Regions from separate parts of the Mesorhizobium sp. M0800 genome, predicted to be linked through region 1. Evidence: predicted binding sites of a transcription regulator. Region 1 holds the regulator's gene; the other holds the start of a gene.
The links. Region 1 encodes PhoB, which activates phosphate uptake and scavenging genes when phosphate is short. Its sites were predicted from a motif close to TGTCATNNANCTGTCAT; they were not measured.

Region 1 (11,536 bases):
AATCGGATGCTGTTTTGCGTTCGCTTGTCGGACGGATATTTCTTCCCCGCGCCAAAATCGCAGTTCGCCAAGAGCGACGATCTGAAGGAAACGGTCGATCAGTGTCGCTACATCTGCGACGATGCCGGCGTCGACCTCTATACGCTGAGCGACGCCACTCGCGAGACCGAGGAGATGGTCGCGCTCGAGTCGGGAAAACCCTATGTGGAGCTACCTGCCGCGTTCCGGTACCGCGACGACGCGAACTTCAAGGCCTGCGACGTCAAGCGCTATTATCGGCGCGTCGCCGAGCTCAGGGCACGAACCGTGACACCGGCCAACATGACCAATGCCATCATACCGTTGCCGACGGCAAAGCCGGATTTTGGCATCGTCGCGGAAATTCCTGAATCCGGGATCGAAACCGCCGGTGCCGTTCCGGAAGAGGCAAAAACGCAGGCTGCCGAAGTGCAGGGGGTTGCCCAGCATCAGTCGATCGAAAGAGCGATCGGCGCGCGGCCGGTGAGAGTGGTCGGGCCGGCCTTCTTCCCGGCGGACTGACCAAGGCGGGCGATGTTCCGAGACGGCTGGCCGGATAGCCGCTTCAAGGCCTGGAGCCGTGCGCATCGACCGACGTCGGCTGGTTATTCGCAGACCATGCGGGCCCGTTTGCCGGGCTCGCTGACATTCTTGCAAGTTAGCGGCTTCGTCGGCTCCGGCGACAGCATGGGCGGGTTGTTGGTGACCCTCCTCCGAGGCGCTGCAACGGAAGCCGCGCTCCTGCGCACCGCCGGCCTTTTCGGCGTTTGCGGCGCCACTGGAAAGACGTCGGTCTCCAGTTGCGACTGTTCGGCTTGCGCCTGCGGCGAAGGCCTGTCCCAGAAACGGCGAACATCGAGCGGCTTGGGAATGATGACGGTGCCGTCATAGCTGCGCGCGCAGCCGCTTCCCAGAGGCAGCGCCAGGCACAGGAAGACAGGCAGAATCCGTCGAGACATCAGCAATACCCCTGCAAGCTTATAACGCTGCTTCGGCCTAACCGACAACCGGCGGAATAGGGCGAAGGGAGTAGATACCGTGAAGTAGAGTCGTCGCATTTCCAGTCGAAGGCGTTGCTCGAAGATCGAGCGCCGGGTCAGGCGCGGATGGAGGTCCAGCGCGAGTTAGAACCTTGCGATTCGTCAACGCTTCCAGCGTAAGGCCATGGTGCGATCGCACCATACCAAAGCGGCGCTCAGTGGCGACAATGGGATATTCGAAGTTCCGCTCCTCCAGTTACGGGCGGGAGCAGCGACCGCCGGCAAGAAACAGGGTCAGATTTACCCCAACGGACCTGTTTCGGCGATGGCGCGGCCATGACACGTTCTGGCTGCATGCAACGCGCTCCCGTCCGGCTTTTTTCTTTTAAAGCCGGTGGCTACGATCGCCGAGCAGACGATGCCGGCCGGAATTCACGCAAGCTGCTGATTCCAGCGGCAAACCGCGGCCCATGCCGACAAAGCCCGCGGCCGCTCCTTCTTAACCCGGCTGGGCGACGTTACCGGAGCGACATGAAACTGTCATGCGACTGTAATAATCGGGGGCTATTGGCCTCAGCGGGCGCCGGAGGAATGGCGCCGAGAGACCATATTCCGAACAGGAGCAGGCCACATGAGACATTTCATCCGCTCGGCGGCCGTTGCGATTGCAATGGCTGCGGCGACGACCACCCTCACCCTGTCCGCCGCGCTCGCCGCGGACATCTCCGGCGCCGGCGCCACCTTCCCCTACCCGATCTATGCGAAGTGGGCCGACACCTACAAGAAAGACACCGGCGTTGGCCTTAACTACCAGTCGATCGGTTCCGGCGGCGGCATCAAGCAGATCAAAGCCAAGACCGTTACCTTCGGCGCTTCGGATGCGCCGCTCAAGGGCGACGAGCTTGAAGCGACCGGACTGGCTCAGTTCCCGATGGTGATGGGCGGCATCGTTCCCGTCGTCAATCTCGAAGGCATCAAGCCGGGCGAGTTGGTTCTCGACGGCCCGACGCTGGCCGACATCTTCCTCGGCAAGATCACGAGCTGGGATGACGAAGCGATCAAGAAGCTTAATCCCGACGTCAAGCTGCCTTCGCAGGCGATCGCGGTCGTTCACCGTTCCGATGGTTCGGGCACGACGTTCAACTTCACCTATTACCTCGGCGACGTCAGCGCGGACTGGAAAGAAAAGGTCGGCGTCGACAAAGCCGTGGAATGGCCGGTCGGCATCGGCGCCAAGGGCAATGAGGGCGTTGCCAACAACGTCTCCCAGACCGGCGGCGCGATCGGTTATGTCGAATATGCCTACGCCAAGCAGAACAAGCTCACCCACACCGATATGATCAACAAGGACGGCAAGAAGGTCGAGCCCACCGCGGCGGCGTTCTCGGCGGCAGCGGCCAATGCCGACTGGAGCTCGCAGCCGGGCTATGGCGTCATCCTCGCCAACGAGCCGGGCGCCGAGTCCTGGCCGATGACGGCGGCAACGTGGATCCTGCTCTACAAGAAGCCGGATGATGCCGCGACCACCGGCGAAGCGCTCAAATTCTTCGCCTGGGCATACGACAAGGGCGACGAGATGGCCGGCGAGCTGGACTACGTTCCGATGCCCGACAAGGTGGTTGAGAGCGTCAAGGCCATGTGGGCCAAGGAAGTCGTCGGCGACGACGGCAAGCCGCTCTACTCGGCTATGTAATCTCCTCAGGGAGGGCGTCGATGGCGCCCTCCCTGTTGCCTTTAATCGCGAGGACCCAATGACCATCGCTTCCGATGCCATGCCATCATCTGCAGCAGCCCGGGCCAGGGAAGCTACGGTGCGGCGCTTCGCGCTCACAGATGCCATATTCCGCGGACTCACCCGCGCTTCCGCAATTCTTGTGCTGGTCATCCTCGGCGGTGTCGCGATCTCGCTGTTTGCCGGCTCGTGGCAGGCGCTGTCGTCCTTCGGTTTCTCCTTCCTGACGACTGAAAGCTGGAATCCGGTCACGGAAAAATTTGGCGCACTGGCGCCGATCTACGGCACGCTGGTGACGGCGGCCATCGCCATCCTGATCGCGGTTCCGATCGGCATCGGCATTGCAGTTTTTCTCACCGAGCTCTGCCCGCGCCCGCTCAGGCGCCCGATCGGCATCGCGGTCGAGCTATTGGCCGGCATTCCCTCGATCATCTATGGTATCTGGGGCCTGTTCGTGTTCGCGCCGTTCCTGCAGACGACGATACAGCCCTTCATCATCAACGTCTTCCACGGCGTGCCGGGACTATCCAGCCTTTTCGCTGGCCCTCCTTACGGCATCGGCCTTCTGACCTCGGCGCTGATCCTCGCCATCATGGTGCTGCCCTTCATCACCTCGATCACCAAAGACGTCTTCGATACGGTGCCGGCGGTGCTGAAGGAATCGGCCTATGGCATCGGTTGCACGACCTGGGAAGTGACCCGGCGCGTGGTCATTCCCTATACCCGCATCGGCATCATGGGCGGCGTCATGCTTGGCCTCGGCAGGGCGCTCGGCGAGACCATGGCGGTGACCTTCGTCATCGGCAACGCCCACCGCATCAGTGCCTCCCTGTTCGCGCCGGGCACGACGATCTCGGCGACCATCGCCAATGAATTCACCGAGGCCGACGGCGACCTCTACACCTCCTCGCTGGTCTCGCTCGGCCTGATCCTCTTCGTCATCACCTTCCTGATCCTTGCCGCCGCCCGCTATATGCTGATGCGGATCGACGCTCGTACGGGAGCCTGACCGATGTCGACATCCTCATCGCTCCACAGCCGCCGCAAAGCCAGGAATTCGGTGATGATGGCGCTTTGCGTCGTCGCCGCCGGCATCGGGCTTGCCTGGCTGGCGCTCATTCTCGGCGCACTGGTCTATAAGGGCACAGCCGGGCTTTCGCTCGCGGTCTTCACCGAGATGACGCCACCACCGGGCGAGGCCGGCGGCCTGCTCAATGCCATCGCGGGCAGCCTGCTGATGACGATCATCGCCGTTGTCGTCGGCACGCCGGTCGGCGTGCTGGCGGGAACCTACATGGCCGAGTATGGACGCTTTTCGCGCATCACCACCGTCGTCCGCTTCATCAACGACATCCTGTTGTCGGCGCCGTCGATCATCATCGGCTTGTTTGTCTATGAGCTGATGGTGCGGCCAATGGGACATTTCTCGGCCATTGCCGGCGCCGTTGCGCTTGCCATCCTGGTCATTCCGGTGGTCGTGCGCACCACTGAAGACATGCTCAACCTGGTGCCGAACGCGTTGCGTGAAGCCGGTGCCGCGATCGGCGCGCCACGCTGGGTGGTGATCCGTTCGGTCGCCTACCGCGCCGCATTGTCCGGTATCGTCACCGGCATATTGCTGGCGATAGCACGCATCTCCGGCGAGACGGCGCCGCTGCTCTTCACCGCGCTCAACAACCAGTTCTGGAGCAGCAATATCAACGCGCCGATGGCCAGCCTGCCGGTGACCATCTTCCAGTTCGCTCTCAGCCCTTACGAGGAATGGCAGCAACTGGCGTGGACCGGCGCACTCATAATCACCCTGACGGTTCTGGGCTTGAGCATCCTCGCCCGCAGCCTTACCGGACGCAGAGAGGACAGATGACACAGATGTTGTCCCCAGACATGACGATGGCCGAAACGGTCGCCGAGAAGACGAAGATCGAGGTCAAGAATCTCAACTTCTACTACGGCCAGAGCAAGGCGCTGAAGGACATCAGCCTGTCGCTGCCTGAGCGCAGTGTCACGGCCTTCATCGGCCCTTCGGGCTGCGGGAAATCGACGCTGCTGCGTGTGTTCAACCGCATCTATGAGCTCTACCCAAAACAGACGGCCGAGGGCCAGGTGCTGCTCGACGGCAAGAACATTCTCGACCGGTCGCAGGATCTCAACCTCCTCAGGACCAAGATCGGCATGGTGTTCCAGAAGCCGACGCCGTTCCCGATGTCGATCTACGAGAACATCGCCTTCGGCGTCAGGCTCTACGAGAACCTCGGCAAGTCCGAGATGGACGGCCGCGTCGAACAGGCGTTGAAGCGCGCCGCGCTGTGGAGCGAGGTCAAGGACAAGCTCAACGCCAGCGGCTTGAGCCTGTCCGGCGGCCAGCAGCAGCGGCTCTGTATCGCCCGCACCGTGGCCGTGAAGCCGGAAGTCATTCTGCTCGACGAACCGGCTTCGGCCCTCGACCCGCTGTCGACTGCCAAGATCGAGGAACTGATCGACGAATTGCAAGCCGACTACACGATCGTCATCGTCACCCACAACATGCAGCAGGCGGCGCGTGTGTCGCGCCAGACCGCCTTCATGTATCTGGGTGAACTGGTCGAGTTCGACCGGACCGAGAAGATCTTCACGTCGCCCCGCGAGAAGCGCACGCAGGACTACATCACTGGCCGCTTCGGCTGAGCCGTTCCGATCATGCATATGAGGACAGGACCATGGGCGAACACACAGTCGCTTCTTTCGACGAGGATCTCGAGCAGATCAGCAAGCTGATCCGCGACATGGCCGACCTCGCCGGTTCGATGGTCGGCGGGGCGACCAAGGCCCTGTTGAATTCCGACAACGTGCTGGCGCAACGCGTCGTTTCCGACGACGCCATCATGGATGCGCGTCAACGCGAACTGGACGACCGCGCCATCACCCTGATCGCCAAACGCCAGCCGATGGCCCACGATCTTCGCCATGTGGTCGGAGCGATCCGCATGGCGGGCGACCTCGAACGCATCGGCGACCTTGCCAAGAATATCGCCAAGCGCGTGAGTGCGGTCGGCCTCAGCGCCACGCCGCGGGACCTGTCGCATTCCATCGACGCGATGGCGCAGCTGGTTCTCATCCAGGTGCAGGGTGTCATCGAGGAATATGCTGCAGGCGATGCGGCCGCGTTGGCCAAGCTGCGTGCCGCCGACGAGCGCATCGACGTCAAATACACGTCCGTGTTCCGCGAGCTCTTGACCTACATGATGGAAGATCCGCGCAACATCACCGCTTGCACGCACCTGCTGTTCTGCGCCAAGAATCTGGAGCGGATCGGCGACCATGTCACCAACATCGCCGAAAATGCGTATTATGTGCTGACCGGCGAGCAATTGCCGGTCAATCGTCCGAAGCAGGACGAAACGACAATGTCCGCACCGGTGACATGATGGGGGTGCCCAGCCGATGATCGCACCACGCATAATGGTGGTGGAGGACGAGGAGCCGTTGGGTGTGCTGCTCCGCTACAATCTCGAATCCGAAGGCTACCAGGTCGAGGTGGTGACACGCGGCGACGAAGCCGAGATCCGTTTGCAGGAGAATGTGCCCGACCTTTTGGTGCTCGACTGGATGATACCAGCGGTTTCCGGCATCGAGCTCTGTCGTCGGTTGCGGGTGCGCCCCGAAACCGAGCGGCTGCCGATCATCATGCTGACCGCGCGCGGCGAGGAGAGCGACCGGGTGCGCGGTCTTTCGACCGGCGCCGACGACTATCTGGTGAAACCGTTTTCGACACCAGAATTCATGGCCAGGGTCAAGGCGCTGCTGCGGCGCGCCAAGCCGGAAGTGCTGTCCAGCGTGCTGAAGGTCGGCGACATCGTGCTCGATCGCGAATCGCACAGGGTCTATCGCAAGAAGAGCGAAATCAGGCTCGGGCCGACCGAATTCCGGCTGCTCGAGTTCATGATGCGGCATCCGGGCCGTGTCTTCTCGCGCAGCCAGTTACTCGATAATGTCTGGGGCGAGACAATCTACATCGACGAACGCACCGTCGACGTGCATGTCGGGCGGCTGCGCAAAGCCGTCAACAACGGCCGGATGCCGGATGTCATCCGCACCATCCGCGGTGCCGGCTATGCGATCAGGGAAGATTGACCCGCCTGGTCAGGCTACGTTCTTTCTGACGCTGGGCCTCATTTGCGCGCCCGGCGCGAAAATCTCCTGGTCGACGAAGCTTAACGCCCGCATCGCGCAGCCTTCGCGGATCAGCGGCAATTCGTTCGGCTCTGTATCGAAGGAGATCGAGCCTGAATGCTGACCGCCGGCGGTCTGGGCGATTGCCTTCCGCAAGGCCGGCTCGATCAGATCGAAGGCGGCGGCACTGGCGCCGACCATCGCGACCGGTGCCGGATCGATCAGCGCGAACAGCGAGCCGAGACCGAAACCCAGCGCCTCGCCGGCCTTGCGGTAGGCCTCGCGTTCCGGCCCATCTTTCTCGCGCGCCCGAGCCGCCAGTGCTCGCATGTCGGCGTCGCTGACGTCGGCGACCGGTTCGCTGTCGTCGCTCATCTGCCTGGCGTTGCGCCAGATGGCGTAGTTGCCGGCATAGGCCTCGATGCAGCCGCGCCGCCCGCAACGGCAGAGCGCGCCGCCCGGACGATGGATCATGTGGCCAAATTCGCCGCCCGAGGAATGCGTCCCGGTGAACAGTTCGCCCTTCAGCACCAGCCCCATGCCGATGCCATGCGAAAGCAGGATGGCGATGAAGTCGTCGCGATAGCGATCCGGATTGCGCCAGCGCAAAGCCACCGCCATCATGTTGCAGTCGTTCTCCACCGTTGCCGGGATGCCGAATTCGCCCTCCAGCATGTCGGCAAAGGCGATGTCGGTCTGCGGCGTGATCGGCGACCACAGCATGGCGCGTGCAGGGGAGTCGGTAATGCCCTGAATCGCCAGGGCGATGCGGGCGACACTGCGGACGTCAAGGTCTGGATCCTGCAGCCGGCGCCGGACGATGGCCATGCATTCACGGATCAGCTCGTCGCGCGGCATGGTCAGCGTGTCCAGCCGGCGCTGTTCCTCGGCGACCACCTGTCCCGTATAGTCGATAATGGCGGCCGACAGGAAATTCAGCGACAACACCACGGTCAGCACCGCCGCCGCTTCCGGGTTGAGGGCGAGGCCGACCTGCGGACGACCGCGTTTCAACGAAACGGGCTCACTTGCCTTGCTCTCGGCGAGGATGCCTTCCCGTATCAGGTCGGAAGAGATCGCCGATATGGTCGAATGACTGAGGCCGGTGGTAGCTGCGATCTCAGTACGCGATGGCTGGCCGGCCCGGCGCACCGCCGAGATCACCATCGCCCGGTTGCGCCGGCGCAAATCGTCATGGCGGATTCCGACCGACATTGTTTTGCTTTCCTCCCGGTTGCCGCGGCCGCTCATGAACCGGAAGCCGTCGGTAATGTCCGACAAATAGTGTCGGATGCAGGCAAATAGTGTCAGATGCAGGTGGCGCTGTCATCGTTTATTCCGACGCTCGAAAAAACTCGCAGAGTCATCAAAATCCATCAGAATCGATGTTGACAGCAGCCGGAGATCGGGCCAGTATTTTTTCGAGGCTCGAAAAAATTAGAGCTTCTAAGCTGGTCTTTGAGCCAATTGGTCACGCCGTACGCGGCGCAGGGAGGATATGATGAAGAAATTCACGACCGCCATTCTGGCGGGTGTCGCCATGACGCTGGCGCTGGCGTCGGCGGCGCAGGCTAAAGACAAGGTCATCGGCGTTTCCTGGTCGAACTTCCAGGAAGAGCGCTGGAAGACAGACGAGGCCGCAATGAAGGCGGCCATCGAGGCCGCAGGCGACAAGTATATTTCCGCCGACGCACAGTCCAACCCCGGCAAGCAGCTCACCGACGTCGAGAGCCTGATCTCGCAGGGCGCCAACGCACTGATCATCCTGGCGCAGGACGCCTCGGCCATCGGGCCGGCCGTGCAGAAGGCACTGGACGAAGGCATCCCGGTCGTCGGCTATGACCGGCTGATCGAGAACAAGGACGTGTTCTATCTGACCTTCGACAACAAGGAAGTCGGCCGCATGGAGGCCCGCGAAGTCTTCAAGGTGAAGCCGGAAGGCAACTACGTCTTCATCAAGGGTTCGGGTTCCGATCCGAATGCCGATTTCCTGTTTGCCGGTTCGATGGAGGTGCTGAAGGAGGCCATCGACGGCGGCAAGATCAAGAATGTCGGCGAGGCCTATACGGACGGCTGGCTGCCGGCCAACGCTCAGAAGAACATGGAACAGTTCCTGACCGCCAACGACAACAAGATCGATGCCGTGGTCGCCGCTAATGACGGCACTGCCGGCGGCGTCGTCGCCGCGCTGACGGCGCAAGGGCTGGCCGGATCGGTTCCGGTTTCGGGCCAGGACGGCGACCACGCCGCGCTGAACCGCATCGCGCTCGGCACACAGACCGTGTCGGTGTGGAAGGATGCGCGCGAGCTCGGCAAGAATGCCGCCGAGATCGCCTCGCAACTGGCCGACGGCAAGCAGATGACCGACATTGCCGGCGTGAAGGATTTCACCACGCCCGGCGGCAATACCGTCAAGTCGCTGTTCCTGACCCCGGTCGCCATCACCAAGGACAACCTCAACGTCGTCATCGACGCCGCCTGGATCAAGAAAGAAGAAGTCTGCGCCGGCGTGACGGCTGGCACTGTTGCAGTCTGCAACTGAGCCGACGTTTCCGAGAAGTCCGAACGCCGCGGCCGCTCGCCGCGGCGTTTTTTCAACAAGAGTTGTTTTTCCGCTTCCGGCGGATAACCTCTAGGCTACTTCCGGCATCCGCGGCAGACGGCAACCCGGCGGGAGAAACATCATGACCGACACGACGTCCAACACGCCGGTCGACAGCACGGCAGACCGGGCACGGGAATCCGAGCTCGGCATCGTTGCTCGATTTCTCAAGGCAACCGAACTCGACACGCGCATGCTCGGCATGATCGGCGCGCTGCTGGTCATCTGGGTCGGCCTGCATGTCATTTCTAGCGTACGGCTCGGCGTCAATCCGTTCGACTTCGACAGCCGGACCTTCCTGACGCCACGCAATCTCTGGAACCTGTCGGTGCAGACTTCGGCCGTGGCCATAATGGCCGCCGGAATGGTGCTGGTTATCGTCATGCGCAATATCGACCTGTCGGTCGGCTCCGCCGAAGGCCTGATCGGCGTGGTCATGGGTTTTGCGCAGGTGCATTTCCTGGTGCGAATGGTCGGTCTGCAATTAGGCAACCCCTGGATCTGGATCCTGGCACTGGCCATCGGCCTGGCGCTTGGCCTTCTGATCGGAGCGTTCCAGGGATACATCATCGCTTATCTCGAGGTGCCGGCCTTCATCGTGACGCTGGGCGGCCTTCTGGTCTGGCGGGGTGCCGCATGGTGGGTCGTCAGTGGGCAGACGATTGCGCCGCTGGATGCCACTTTCCAGCTGATGGGCGGCGGACCGACGGGTTCGATCGGCGCGCGATGGAGCTGGATCGTCGGAATTGTCGCGTGCCTGGCGGTTGTGTTCATGCTGCTCAACGGGCGGGTGCAGCGCAAGCGGTTCCGCTTCCCGTTACGCCCGATCTGGGCCGAGACGTTCCTCGGGGCCGTCACTTGCCTTGTCATCATGGGCGCCATATGGCTTGCCAATTCCTATCCTTGGCCGGTCGGCATCGTGAACAGATATGCGGCGGCCAACAATATAACCGTTCCCGAAGGCGGGCTGTTCATCGCCCATGGCATCGCCATACCCGTGCTGATGGCTGTAGCCGTAGGGCTGATCATGACCTTCATCGCCAAGCGTACCCGTTTCGGCCGCTATGTCTTCGCCATCGGCGGCAATCCGGAAGCAGCCAACCTTGCCGGTATCAACACGCGCTGGGTGACCATGAAGGTGTTCATGATCATGGGCGTGCTGGCGACGATCGCCGCAGCGATCTCGTCAGCCAGGCAGAACTCGTCGACCAATGCGCTGGGCACGCTGGACGAGCTCCTGGTCATCGCGGCGGCGGTGATCGGCGGCACGTCGCTCGCCGGCGGCTCCGGCACAGTGCTCGGCGCCCTGCTCGGCGCGCTTTTGATGCAGTCGCTGCAGTCCGGCATGGTGCTGCTCGGCATCGATTCGCCGCTGCAGAGCATCGTTGTCGGAGCCGTGCTGGTGGTCGCGGTGTGGCTCGATACCGTCTATCGCAAACGGGTCTGAGCATGATCCCGCAAGGTGGAAACCGGTTTTCGTACAACTTGATGCTCAAGCAGGATCTATAGGGAGGAAGGACGAGCATGGCAGACAAAACCGCTCCCACGCCGCTGATCGACATGCGCAACATCTCCATCGCTTTCGGCGGCATTCGCGCCGTCGACGATGCCTCTGTCGACCTCTTCCCGGGCGAGGTGATGGCTTTGCTCGGTCACAACGGTGCCGGCAAATCGACGTTGATAAAAATCCTGTCCGGCGCCTACAAGCGCGATGCGGGCCAGATTTTCGTCAACGGCGAGGAGGCTTCGATCTCCAATCCCCGCGACGCCAAGAAGTACGGCATCGAGACGATCTACCAGACGCTGGCGCTGGCCGACAATGTCGATGCGGCCGCCAACCTGTTTCTCGGCCGCGAGCTGATGACCGGCTGGGGTACGCTCGACGACGTCGCCATGGAGGCCGAGGCGCGCAAGGTGATGGGCAGGCTCAATCCGCGTTTCCAACGCTTCAAGGAGCCGGTGGTAAAGCTTTCGGGCGGCCAGCGGCAGTCGGTGGCGATCGCCCGCGCCATCCTGTTCAATGCTCGCATCCTGATCATGGACGAGCCGACGGCG
Region 2 (11,536 bases), on a different contig from region 1:
TGACGACGGTGATCACCGTCATCGGCCGGCGCTGGCGGACGACACCGGAATCAACGTCTATGGCAACGACGCAGTCGTCCTTCTTGTGCCTGGCCACTGCGCGGCCGGCGAGTTCGGCAGCGCGTTCGAGATCGATGACGTCGTAGGCGGCGACATCTTCGGCCGGAGCTCGGGCCAGCAAGTAGTCGGCAAGCCTGCCGGGCTTTTCGCCACCCGCGGCTTCACCCCTCGTCACGCCGGCTTTTTTCAACCGGCTCGCTGACTTTACGCTGGCCATGAGTCCCTCCCGTCACATGTTTTTGCGGCTATGCTAACAGATGACGGGTATTTGGCGACAAAGGTTTGACGGCTTGCGACGAAATGTCGGAATTCACCGGCAGCCTGGCGAAAACGAGGAGAAATCCGCCATGACGGAGAAAATTACCGCGCTTGACCTGGCACCGGCGGAGCCGAGCGACGCGACCAAGGCCTATTTCGCCAAGTGCCGGGAGAAGCTCGGCCTCGTTCCCAATGTGCTGCTCGCCTATGCCTTCGACGAGAAGAAGCTGCGCGCTTTCACCGACATGTACAATGATTTGATGCTGGGTGAATCCGGCCTGTCGAAACTCGAGCGCGAGATGATCGCGGTGGCCGTCTCGTCGGTCAACCATTGCTACTATTGCCTGGTCGCGCATGGCGCGGCGGTGCGCCAGCTTTCCGGCGACCCGGCCTTCGGCGAGATGATGGTGATGAATTTTCGCGCCGCCGAGCTGTCGGACAGGCAACGCGCCATGCTCGAATTCGCGGTGAAGCTGACCGGGCAGCCGGCAAAGATCGTCGAAGCGGACCGGGCGGCGCTGCGGCAAGTCGGCTTTTCCGACCGCGACATCTGGGACGTCGCCTCGACCGCGGCGTTCTTCAACATGTCGAACCGGCTGGCATCGGCAATCGACATGCGGCCGAACGATGAATACCATGCGATGGCGCGATAGGGCACCGCCGTTGCGAGCCAACCGCACATTATATTAGCTACTTCGCATTCTCGTTGCTTGTTTGCCGGTTTGGTCCGATGATCGGCATGCGGCATGACCGCATGCCGGTTCGATGCCGCCGATCAAAGGAGGAGAACATGGCGAAATTTCTCTACGTCTATCACGGCTCGGGCAAGATGCCGACCGAGGAGGCCGAACGGAAGGCAGCGATGGATGCCTGGAACGGCTGGTACGGCAAGCTTGGCTCAGCCGTGGTCGACGGTGGCAATCCAGTCGGCATGTCGAAGACCCTGCTGCCCGGCGGCAAGGTCGAGAACAATGGCGGTAGCAATCCGACCGCCGGTTACACCATCATCGAAGCGAAAGACATCGACGATGCCGTCGGCAAAGCCAAGGATTGTCCTATCCTGACGGACCCGGGTTTCAGCGTCGAGATTGCGCCGATAATCGAAATGGGTTGACGCACCGGCTCAGGACCGCGCCGCGATAGCCGCCGCAGCGCCGGCCATGGTTCCGGCGCTGACGCGGTTGGCGATCTTCATCGCCCGCTTGCTTTTGAGCAGCTTGCGCGCCTGTGATGCGGCGAGCACCCAGGTCAAATCGATAGCGACCAGGACAACGGCCATGGTCGCGGTCAGCTCGACCCAGCCGATCATGCTGACCGAACCGAGGTCGATGATGGTCGGCAGCAGCGCCAGGTAGAACATCATGATCTTCGGGTTGCCGAGCGTCACCGCCATGCCGGCAAAGAACAGCTTGGTGGGCGAATCTTCGCGCGGCAGCGAACCTTCTTTTGCCTCGACCGGCGCCGTCCACATCTTCCAGGCCAGCCAGGCGAGATAGGCGACGCCGACCCACTTCACGACGACGAAAGCAAAATGGAACGTCTGCGCCACCACGGCGAGGCCAAACACCGCCAGGGACAGCCAGATCGCTTCGCCGATCCACATCGCAAGCAGGAACGGGAACACGTCGCGAAACCCTTTTGCGATGACCCGCGCCACAAGAGCGGCGATCGATGGGCCGGGCGAGCCGGCGGCAACAAGCAGGGCGCCGGCAAAAATCAGAAGCGATGTGAAATGCATGACGCGGATCCCGTTTGAAATGTTTGGGTCGTTCAACATAACCCAACTGGTCCGACGACAGTAGCGTCCACGGAAAGAAGGCTTGTCGGCCAGGCACCTCGCGGCTAGAGATGTCGTCCCGACATCCTTTCGAGCTTCACTTTGCCTACGTAACCGCCGGTCTCGTCAACTCCCCCAACACAGAGCAGCGCGTCGCAATCGCGATGCCTGTTTTCACATCATGTGTTCCTCGGGTGGCGGTTCGAGACCGGTTTGGCACTGCTGAACCGCTGTCGCGCATAACCACCCGCGACACCTGATTTCCAACTGCCGCAGTCTCTCGCCACGCCGTGCCCGCATGGGTTCTCGATATCGCCGATCTGACGAACTTCCCGACGGGAAGGGCTTTTCGGCATGCCTTCGATACTGCGTATCCGCTGGGCGATCACACCCAAGACCGCACCTCGACCTCACCTCAACTGCAATCGCTGCGGCGGCTTGAAAGCCTATCGCTGCAGCGGCAAATTCCGCGTCAATGCCAATGGCAAGCGCATTGACGCCTGGTTGATCTACCGCTGCATCGACTGCGACAATTCCTGGAATTTCGGCATTCTGGAGCGCTGCAGCCGCCGCGATATCGAACCGGCAATATTGCAGGCGCTCGAAAGCAACGATCCGGTCCTGGCGCGGCGCCATGCCTTCGATGTTGCCGCATTGCGAAGCAGTATCGGGCGCGTCGAGGAGTTTCCCGAAGCCGTCGCTCATAAGCAGGTGCTCGGGGATAGACCGGAAAATACCAGCGCGCTCGAACTTCAGCTCTGGCTCGAAATGCCGACAGCGCTGCGGCTCGACCGGTTGCTCGCCAACGAACTCGGTGTCCCGCGATCGCGGCTACAGGTTTGGGAAGAGAAGCGATTGCTGGTGGTTGGTCCGGACCGGGCCAAAGCCTTGCGCCGGCCGGCGCGGGCGGGAACGGCGATCCGCGTCTATCTCGTCGGCGAGCCCGACCGGGAAGCCATCATCTCGGCTGCCGGCGGATGAAACAACGAGGGAAGGGAGCACACGAGTGCTCCCTTCCCTCGTTGTTGTAGACTACAAGAAAGAAACTTGCGCCGCGCCGACCACTTTCGCCGATTTCCCGAAACGCAATCCTAAGCTGTTTCCAAATCCTTGGCATTTTTCCTTCGGTGAAACGCGCCAAGGGATCGCAAGGGAAGAGTAAGCATCGATAGATTGGGATGTGCCTTGCGCATCATTTTCCATGCGTAACGGTCTGCCTGCCGTTCCTGATCAGGATCCTGTCCAGATTCGACATGCTGCAGCGCGTGGTGTCCTACCTCATGATAGAGCGTTTTCTCGATCATGAATCTCCGAACTACGTTCCCAATCCTGTGCTCGGATGGGCGTCGCCAGACAATCTCGATGACCGATACCGCCTGGAGGTAGGTACCGGCGAATTCGGGCTCGGGAGGTTCCGGGATTATGTAGATTCGCGAAATGCCAACCAGATCGGCTTCAGGTATATTTGCCAGCCAGCGGCCAACGTGCCGAGAGGCTTCAAAGCGACTGTCGAGCTTGCCATGCTCCAGAACAATGATGCCGCCGACCGAAGACCGCCGCCAGTCGTCCATTGTAAAGCGGACGATGCTGCGGAGCGCAGCTCGCATGAGGGGAGTTATCGGTCTTGCGAGCGAAGCCGACATATATCGTCGGGATGCGTCTTCGTTGATATCGTGCAGAGCAGTAGCGAGGCCCGCCACAAGCGTTGCGATTTCGTGATGGGAAACCTTGCCTAGATCGATCCTTGCAAGTTCGTGCTCGATCGCTGGCAATACTGCATTGCCAAATCCAACAAGATTCTTGTGAGCAACGAGCCTTCGCCGCATGTCATCTTGCATAAGGCTCCGGACGAAAGCCAGAACGGCATTTCCCACACCCGTTTCCCCGCCTTTACCCACAGCTAAACTACCGTGACAAAGAAGGAGAGAGCGAAAATATCATGGTATTGCGACGACTCCGCTGTAGCCTCTGAAGAGACACTGAGCGGCCGGCGCCACATTCCTTCTGGCGACAAGCCGTGTCCGCTCAGCGGGAAGGAACGCGTGTTTCGCCCCTCCATTCCGCCCAGAATAAAAGCTCTTACGCCGCGCCGACCACTTTCGCCGACTTCTCAAAACGCTTGCGCTCGTTCGGGTCGAGATAGAGCTTGCGCAGGCGGATGGTCTTCGGCGTCACTTCGACCAGCTCGTCGTCCTGGATCCAGGCCAGCGCGCGTTCCAGCGTCATGCGGATCGGCGGTGTCAGCTTCACCGCCTCGTCCTTGCCGGCGGCGCGGATGTTGGTCAGCTTCTTGCCCTTGAGCACGTTGACTTCGAGGTCGTTGTCCCTGGAATGGATGCCGATGATCATGCCCTGATAGACCTTGACGCCGGGGTCGATGACCATCGGGCCGCGGTCTTCCAGGTTCCACATGGCGTACGCCACCGATTCACCCTGTTCGTTGGAGATCAGCACGCCGTTGGTACGGCCCGGCAGCTCACCCTTGTAAGGTTCATAGGCGTGGAACAGCCGGTTCATCACAGCGGTGCCGCGCGTGTCGGTCAACAGTTCCGACTGGTAGCCGATCAACCCGCGCGTTGGTGCGTGGAAGACGATGCGCTGGCGATTGCCGCCCGAAGGGCGAAGCTCGACCATCTCGGCCTTGCGCTCCGACATCTTCTGCACGACGACGCCGGCATGCTCCTCGTCGACGTCGATGACGACTTCCTCGACCGGCTCCAGTAATTCGCCGCTGTCGCCCTTCTGCATGACGACGCGCGGCCGCGACACGGCGATCTCAAAACCTTCGCGGCGCATCGTCTCGATCAGCACGGCCAGCTGCAATTCGCCGCGGCCGGAGACGAAGAACGAATCCTTGTCCGGCGATTCCTCGATCTTCAGCGCGACATTGCCTTCAGCCTCGCGCAGCAGGCGGTCGCGGATGACGCGGCTGGTCACCTTGTCGCCTTCGGTGCCGGCCAGCGGGGAATCATTGACCAGGAACGACATCGTCACGGTCGGCGGATCGATCGGCTGCGCATGCAGCGGTTCCGTCACCGACGGGTCGCAGAACGTGTCGGCGACGGTGCCCTTCGACAGGCCGGCAATAGCGACGATGTCGCCCGCCTGCGCCTCGTCAATGGGCTGGCGCTCGAGCCCGCGGAAAGCAAGGATTTTCGAGATTCGGCCGGTTTCGACCTGGGTGCCGTCATGGTGCAGCACCTTGACCGCCTGGTTGGATTTCAGCGTGCCGGATTCGATACGGCCGGTGATGATGCGGCCGAGGAACGGATTGGCTTCCAGGATGGTGCCGATCATGCGGAACGAGCCGGGATGAACGGTCGGCGCCGGCACGTGCTTGATGACGAGGTCGAACAGCGGCGCCAGAGCCTGGTCCTTCGGACCTTCGGGGTTTTCCGAGACCCAGCCGTCGCGGCCTGAACCATAAAGGATAGGGAAGTCGAGCTGCTCGTCGGTGGCGTCAAGTGCTGCAAAAAGATCGAACACCTCGTTGACCACTTCGACGTGACGGGCATCGGGCCGGTCGATCTTGTTGATGACGACGATCGGCTTCAGTCCAACCTTGAGCGCCTTGCCGACGACGAATTTGGTCTGCGGCATCGGCCCCTCGGCGGCGTCGACCAGCACGATGGCCGAATCCACCATCGACAGAATGCGCTCGACCTCGCCGCCGAAGTCGGCGTGGCCGGGCGTGTCGACGATGTTGATGCGGGTGTCCTTCCAGTCGACCGAGGTCGCCTTGGCCAGGATGGTGATGCCGCGTTCCTTTTCGAGGTCGTTCGAATCCATGGCGCGCTCGGCGACGCGCTGGTTGTCGCGGAACGAGCCGGACTGTTTCAGAAGCTGGTCGACGAGGGTGGTTTTTCCATGGTCGACGTGCGCGATGATCGCGATATTGCGGATTTTCATGTTTCGGTCTCGGGAGCGTTGCAGGCAGCAGGCCAAAAGGCGCTGCCTCTTTCGGTTGGGCGGCTCATACAGGGTTTTTCGCAATTGCGAAAGAGGAGGCGAGCCACCAAATAAAGTCACCAAATCTTAAATGTCTTGGTGTGAAGTGGAATTATTAACCAAGGCGGAACCTTTCATGGTCCGGACAGTTCGAATTTCATGATCGAGATAGGCATCAAACTCCGGCCGATTTTGGCATGTACCGCGCTCGCCGTCCTCCTCGCGGCCGGCGCGGCGCAGTCGGCGGCGTCGTTCAAGGAGACGCGGTCTGCTTTGCCATCCGACAAGCCGTCGGCGGAGCAGCTTTTTGCCGATGCTCCCGATGGCGTCGATCCGGTGGTGACCGGGCCGGTCAGCGCCGCCTTGAAGCAGCGGCAGCAAAATGCCGGATGCGACAGCGCCGTCTGGCCCAACATTCCCGTCGTCTGCTATCCCGATTGATATACGTCCTACCCTCGGGCTGGCCCGAGGGTAGCGGCGCCGTCGCTCACGCCGACCGCACCGGATCGAGCGTGACCTTGTAGAGTTCGCTGTCGTCGCGATCCATCAGCCGCACCGTCAACTGCTCGGTGGCGCCATCGATTTCGACGAGCCCGAAGAACTGCAGGCCGGCCGAAGGCGGCAGGTTTTGACCCTGTTCGGCAGTTGGTGCCTTTATGAACTTCAGCTCCGGGCCGAATGTCATATCGAAACCATTAGGCCCGAACGTGCCGGAATGGATCGGACCCGAAACGAATTCCCAAAACGGATTGAAGTCCTGGAACTGCGCCTTGTCCGGATTGTAGTAATGCGCGGCTGTGTAATGCACGTCTGCGGTGAGCCAGACAGTGTTGCTGATACCCGCATTCTTTATATAGCGAAGAAGGTCGGCAATTTCCAGCTCACGCCCTTTGGCCGGGCCATTGTCGCCATTGCTGACCGCCTCGGCCCCTACCTTCTTGGTGCCGTCGTTCCAGACGACGAGGCCGAGCGGCATGTCGGCGGCGATGATTTTCCAGGTTGCGTTGGAATTCGCCAGTTCGCGCTTCAGCCACTTGATCTGCTGTTCACCGAGGATGCGCGATTGGGGCGTCATCGTCTCCTGCATATCCGGACCGTTGGGGCCGCGGTAGGAACGCATGTCGAGGAAGAACACGTCGAGCAGCGGACCATAGGCGATCTTGCGGTAGACGCGGCCGGGCTCCGACGGCTCGTAACGGATCGTCGTCATTTCGTGGAAGGCGCGCGCCGCACGTGCCGCCAGCACATGGATGGATTTTTCAGTGTAGCGATCGTCGGCGCTCAGGTCCTTCGAGTCCGACCAGTTGTTCAGCACCTCGTGGTCATCCCACTGATAGAAGGTCGGACAGATGGCGCTGAGCGCCAGCACATGCCTGTCCATCATGTTGTATTTCCACTGCGCCCGGTATTCGTCCAGCGTCTCGGCAACCTTGCGCTTCTCATCGATCAGCACTTTGTTTTTCCACTTGCCGCCGTTGGGCAGGTCGACCTCGTCCTTCATCGCACCATCGGCATAGATCGTATCGCCCGAATGCAGGAAGAAGTCGGGCGTGTGCTTGGCAATGGTGGCGTAGGTCTTCATGCCGGTCTCGTCGATGCCCCAGCCTTGGCCGGCGGTGTCGCCCGACCAGGCAAAGCGAATGTCGCGCTTCGAGGCAGGTGCCGTGCGGAAGCGGCCGACGACCGGCTCGGAAACGGCGTTGATGTCGGCAAGATCGGCCGCGACCATGCGGTAGAAGATGTCCTGGTCGGAGGCGAGATCGGTAAGCAGCCGCTTCACCGTATAATCGCTGGCCGGCGAGGTATCGAGCGGCGCCAGGCGGACGGCATTGGTGAAGCTTTCGGTCGACGACACCTCGAACATGACGCGCGACGGCCGGTCGGTGCGTGTCCAGACCATGCTGCTGGTGGCGTCGACGTCGCCGGACTGGATGCCATGGGTGAAAGCCGGGCGCTGATTGGCGCGCGAGTAATAGGGAAGGGCGAGGCCCGAGGCGCCGACCAGGCCAACGGCGCTGGCCGACGTGACGAAAGCGCGCCGCGTCATCGAAATCTTGTTCATGGCTGTCTCCTGGATGGCATTGAACGTCGCCGCCAAGCTCCAGCTTCAATGTTTCAGGCACATTTCGAAACGATGAAGGTTTGATAACAGTGAACAGGCTGGCGAATCTCCCTCCTTGAGGGGGAGATGTCGCCGAAGGCGACAGAAGGGGGTCGTCTCGCATGGAGCACCGACCTCTTGCGCCTGCGATAAGGGGCCGAGCCCGGTTGCACCGACCCCTCAGGCTGCTTCGCGGCCATCTCCCCGTCGGGGAGATTAGCGCTCAGCCGTCGCAGCTCAAGCCGGCTGCGGTTCCGGATCAAACGCCGGGCGGCTGGTGTTGATCAGCAGCGAGATGCAGGCGGCGGCTATTGCCGTCATGCCGGCGATCAGGAAGGCAAGCTGATAGTTGCCCTGAAGCTCACGCATGGTGCCACCGAAGGCAGCGGCGGTTGCCGCACCCACCTGGTGGCCGGCGACGATCCAGCCGAAGACGATCGGCCCGCTGCGGTCGCCGAACGCCTCGTTGGAAAGCCTGAGCGTCGGCGGCACGGTGGCGATCCAGTCCAGTCCGTAAAACACCGCGAAGATGATCAGGCTGGTCGCCGAGAAGCCGGAATAGGGCAAATAGATCAGCGACAGGCCGCGGATGCCGTAATAGACGCCGAGCAGCTTGCGCGGGTCGAAACGGTCGGTGAGCCAGCCCGACAGCGTCGTGCCGATAAGATCGAAGATGCCCATCATCGAGAGCAGGCCTGCAGCCTGCACTTCGCCAATGCCCATATCGCCGCAAAAGGCGATCAGGTGCGTGCCGACCAACCCGTTGGTGGTGAAGCCGCAAACGAAGAAGGTGGCGAACAGATACCAAAAGACGCGCGTGCCGGCGGCGCGGCGCAGCGTGCTCATCGTATGCGCGAGGAAATTGCCTTGCGCAGCAGGTGGTGCCGGCGGCACGTCGTCGAGCTCGGCGCCATAGCGCACCATGCCGATGGAGGCCGGCCGCTCCGGCACCAGCAGCCAGACCAGCGGCAGCAGGCAGGCGGTGGCAACCGAGACCGCGATGACAACCGGCTTCCAGCCACCCGACTGAGCCAGCGCGGCGATCAGCGGCAGGAAGACCAGCAGCCCGGTGGCACTGGACGCCGACATCAGTCCCATCACCAAGCCGCGATTGGTCTTGAACCAGCGGTTGACGATGGTCGCGCCGAGCACGGTGGCGACGGCGCCCGAGCTGACGCCGGAAAACACGCCCCAGGTGAGGAGCAGATGCCACGGTTTGGTCATCAACAGGCTGAGCGCGGTCGATCCCGACATCAACAGCAGCGCGGCAAGCAAGGTGCGGCGCAGCCCGATCCGCTCCATCAGCGCCGCGGCAAACGGCCCGGTCAGGCCATAGAGGAAGATGCCGGTGGCCGCCGCCAGCGACACCACGTCGCGCCGCCAGCCGAAACTGTTCTCCAGCGGCAGCATCATGACTGCCGGCGCCGAACGCAGGCCCGCTGCGATCAGCAGGCAGAGGAAGATGACGGCGACCACGACGAAAGCGTAGCGCTGGCCAAACGAGCGGGATTGAGCTATCATGTTACTGACCGGTACGTTGCAGGAGCGCGAAACATACGTACCGACCGGTAACATTGTCAACCAGCTAACCGGCAGACCAGGCATGAAAAGCATTGAACCAACGATCAAGGCGAATGACGCACCCCCGCCTCGCGCCGCCGAACGGATTCTCCAGGTGGCGCGCGATCTGTTCTACCGGCAAGGCATCAGGGCGATCGGCGTCGACGAGATCGTGCGGCGTGCCGGCGTCACCAAGCCCAGCCTCTACCGCAGCTTTCCGTCCAAGGACGAGCTGGCCGCATCCTACCTCCGGCACTATGACCTCGAATTCTGGGAGCGTTTCGACGAGGCGGTGGATGCCCATCCCGGCGATCCGCGCGCGCAGATCGTCGCCTTCCTGACGCGTGTCGGCAAGCGTACGCAAAGGCCCGATTATCGTGGCTGCGGCATGACCAATGCCGCGGTCGAATATCCCGAACATGGCCATCCGGCCCGCGTCGTGAGTGAGGCCAACAAGCAGGAACTGCGCCGCCGCTTGCGCGCCATGGCGGCGGCGATGGGCGCCGGCGACGCCGAGACGCTGGGCGACGGGCTGCTGCTGCTGATCGAGGGCGCCTATATTAGCGGCCAGCTGTTCGGTGCCGGCGGACCGGCGCAGTCGGTGGCCCGCAACGCCGATCTTCTGATAGAGGCAAGTTTGAAGAAATAGTGTTCCGTTTTACCAGACCACTGTGCGCAGCCTGACTTCCTCTAGGCTGCTGCTAAATTTGACGGTACGCTGCGCCCCCCGAACTGAGTTGTTCCGCCATGCGCGCTCTCTTGATCCCGCTTGCCCTCGCCGGCTTCTGCAATGCCGCCCGGGCCGGCGACATATCCAGCGTCTATACCGATCTCGTCTGGGAGAGGGACTGCGTGACCTATGCCCAGGCGGAGGAAGGCGACGGCGACTGGGCCGATCTCGCCTGTTCGGGCTACCGCGGTTACCCGGTGCTGGTTTCCTACGACGATGCGCGGGAATCGCTGTTCTACGGCTTTCCACCTGGCGATATGACCACGGTCTGGGAAAGCTTTTCCGGCCTCAATTCGGCTGGACCCAAAGTCGAGTGGCGGATCGAAACCAACGGCAAAACTGCCATTCCCTTCGCCGTCATTCATCGTCGCTCGATCAGCGATACCGAGGGCGAGAACAAGTCGACGGAAGTGCTGATCGTCGCCAAGGTTGCCCAGCCTGACGCCCACGAAGGCTGCACGATCGGCCTTGTGCTCGCCACCGGCAATCCCGCCGCCAACGATCAGGCGCGCAAGCTTGCCGACGAGAAGGCACGCACCTTCGCCTGCGGCAAGGACAAGCGTGAGGTGCTTGGCGACGCGCCCGCTTTCGGCCGCGTCGACAACTGATTATTTGCGCCCGACAATTACTTGCGCCTGGCCCGCTCGATTGCCTCGACGATCATCTTCTTGGCATAGGCCGCATCGTACCAGCCTTCGATCTTGACCCATTTGCCGGGTTCGAGATCCTTGTAGTGCTCGAAAAAGTGCTGCACTTGCTGGCGGGTGATGTCGGGCAATTGCGTGTATTCGTGGACGTCCTCGTAACGCAAGGTCAGCTTGGGTGAAGGCACCGCGATGACCTTCTCGTCCTGGCCCGCATTGTCCTCCATCACCAGCACGCCGATCGGCCGCACATTGATGACGCAGCCTGGCACCAGCGCGCGCGTGTTGCAGACTAGCACGTCGATCGGGTCGCCGTCGCCCGACAGCGTATGCGGTACGAAACCGTAATTGCCGGGATAACGCATCGACGTGTGCAGAAAGCGGTCGACGAACAGGGTGCCGGCTTCCTTGTCCATCTCGTACTTGATCGGCTCGCCGCCGATCGGCACCTCGATTAT

Region 2: NKI18_RS12655 (alkaline phosphatase D family protein) is a predicted target of PhoB. The motif match lies at 8,178-8,194, and genes of this name have one in related genera.

Annotation. Positions count from the first base shown of each region.
Region 1 is NZ_JAMYOZ010000025.1:75,555-87,090, forward strand. It holds gene NKI18_RS24525 (DUF2865 domain-containing protein) at 1-540, shown strand, start outside; gene NKI18_RS24530 (hypothetical protein) at 624-977, opposite strand; gene pstS (phosphate ABC transporter substrate-binding protein PstS) at 1,630-2,691, shown strand; gene pstC (phosphate ABC transporter permease subunit PstC) at 2,750-3,739, shown strand; gene pstA (phosphate ABC transporter permease PstA) at 3,743-4,594, shown strand; gene pstB (phosphate ABC transporter ATP-binding protein PstB) at 4,591-5,394, shown strand; gene phoU (phosphate signaling complex protein PhoU) at 5,427-6,134, shown strand; gene phoB (phosphate regulon transcriptional regulator PhoB) at 6,151-6,840, shown strand; gene NKI18_RS24565 (ROK family protein) at 6,850-8,094, opposite strand; gene xylF (D-xylose ABC transporter substrate-binding protein) at 8,381-9,421, shown strand; gene NKI18_RS24575 (sugar ABC transporter permease) at 9,564-10,928, shown strand; gene NKI18_RS24580 (ATP-binding cassette domain-containing protein) at 11,006-11,536, shown strand, end outside.
Region 2 is NZ_JAMYOZ010000008.1:23,439-34,974, reverse strand. It holds gene NKI18_RS12695 (NAD-glutamate dehydrogenase) at 1-277, opposite strand, end outside; gene NKI18_RS12690 (peroxidase-related enzyme) at 408-971, shown strand; gene NKI18_RS12685 (YciI family protein) at 1,109-1,432, shown strand; gene NKI18_RS12680 (LysE family translocator) at 1,442-2,056, opposite strand; gene NKI18_RS12675 (DUF1062 domain-containing protein) at 2,450-3,076, shown strand; gene NKI18_RS12670 (M48 family metalloprotease) at 3,187-3,933, opposite strand; gene typA (translational GTPase TypA) at 4,175-6,004, opposite strand; gene NKI18_RS12660 (hypothetical protein) at 6,203-6,484, shown strand; gene NKI18_RS12655 (alkaline phosphatase D family protein) at 6,531-8,105, opposite strand; gene NKI18_RS12650 (MFS transporter) at 8,382-9,665, opposite strand; gene NKI18_RS12645 (TetR/AcrR family transcriptional regulator) at 9,748-10,353, shown strand; gene NKI18_RS12640 (hypothetical protein) at 10,452-11,042, shown strand; gene ppa (inorganic diphosphatase) at 11,060-11,536, opposite strand, start outside.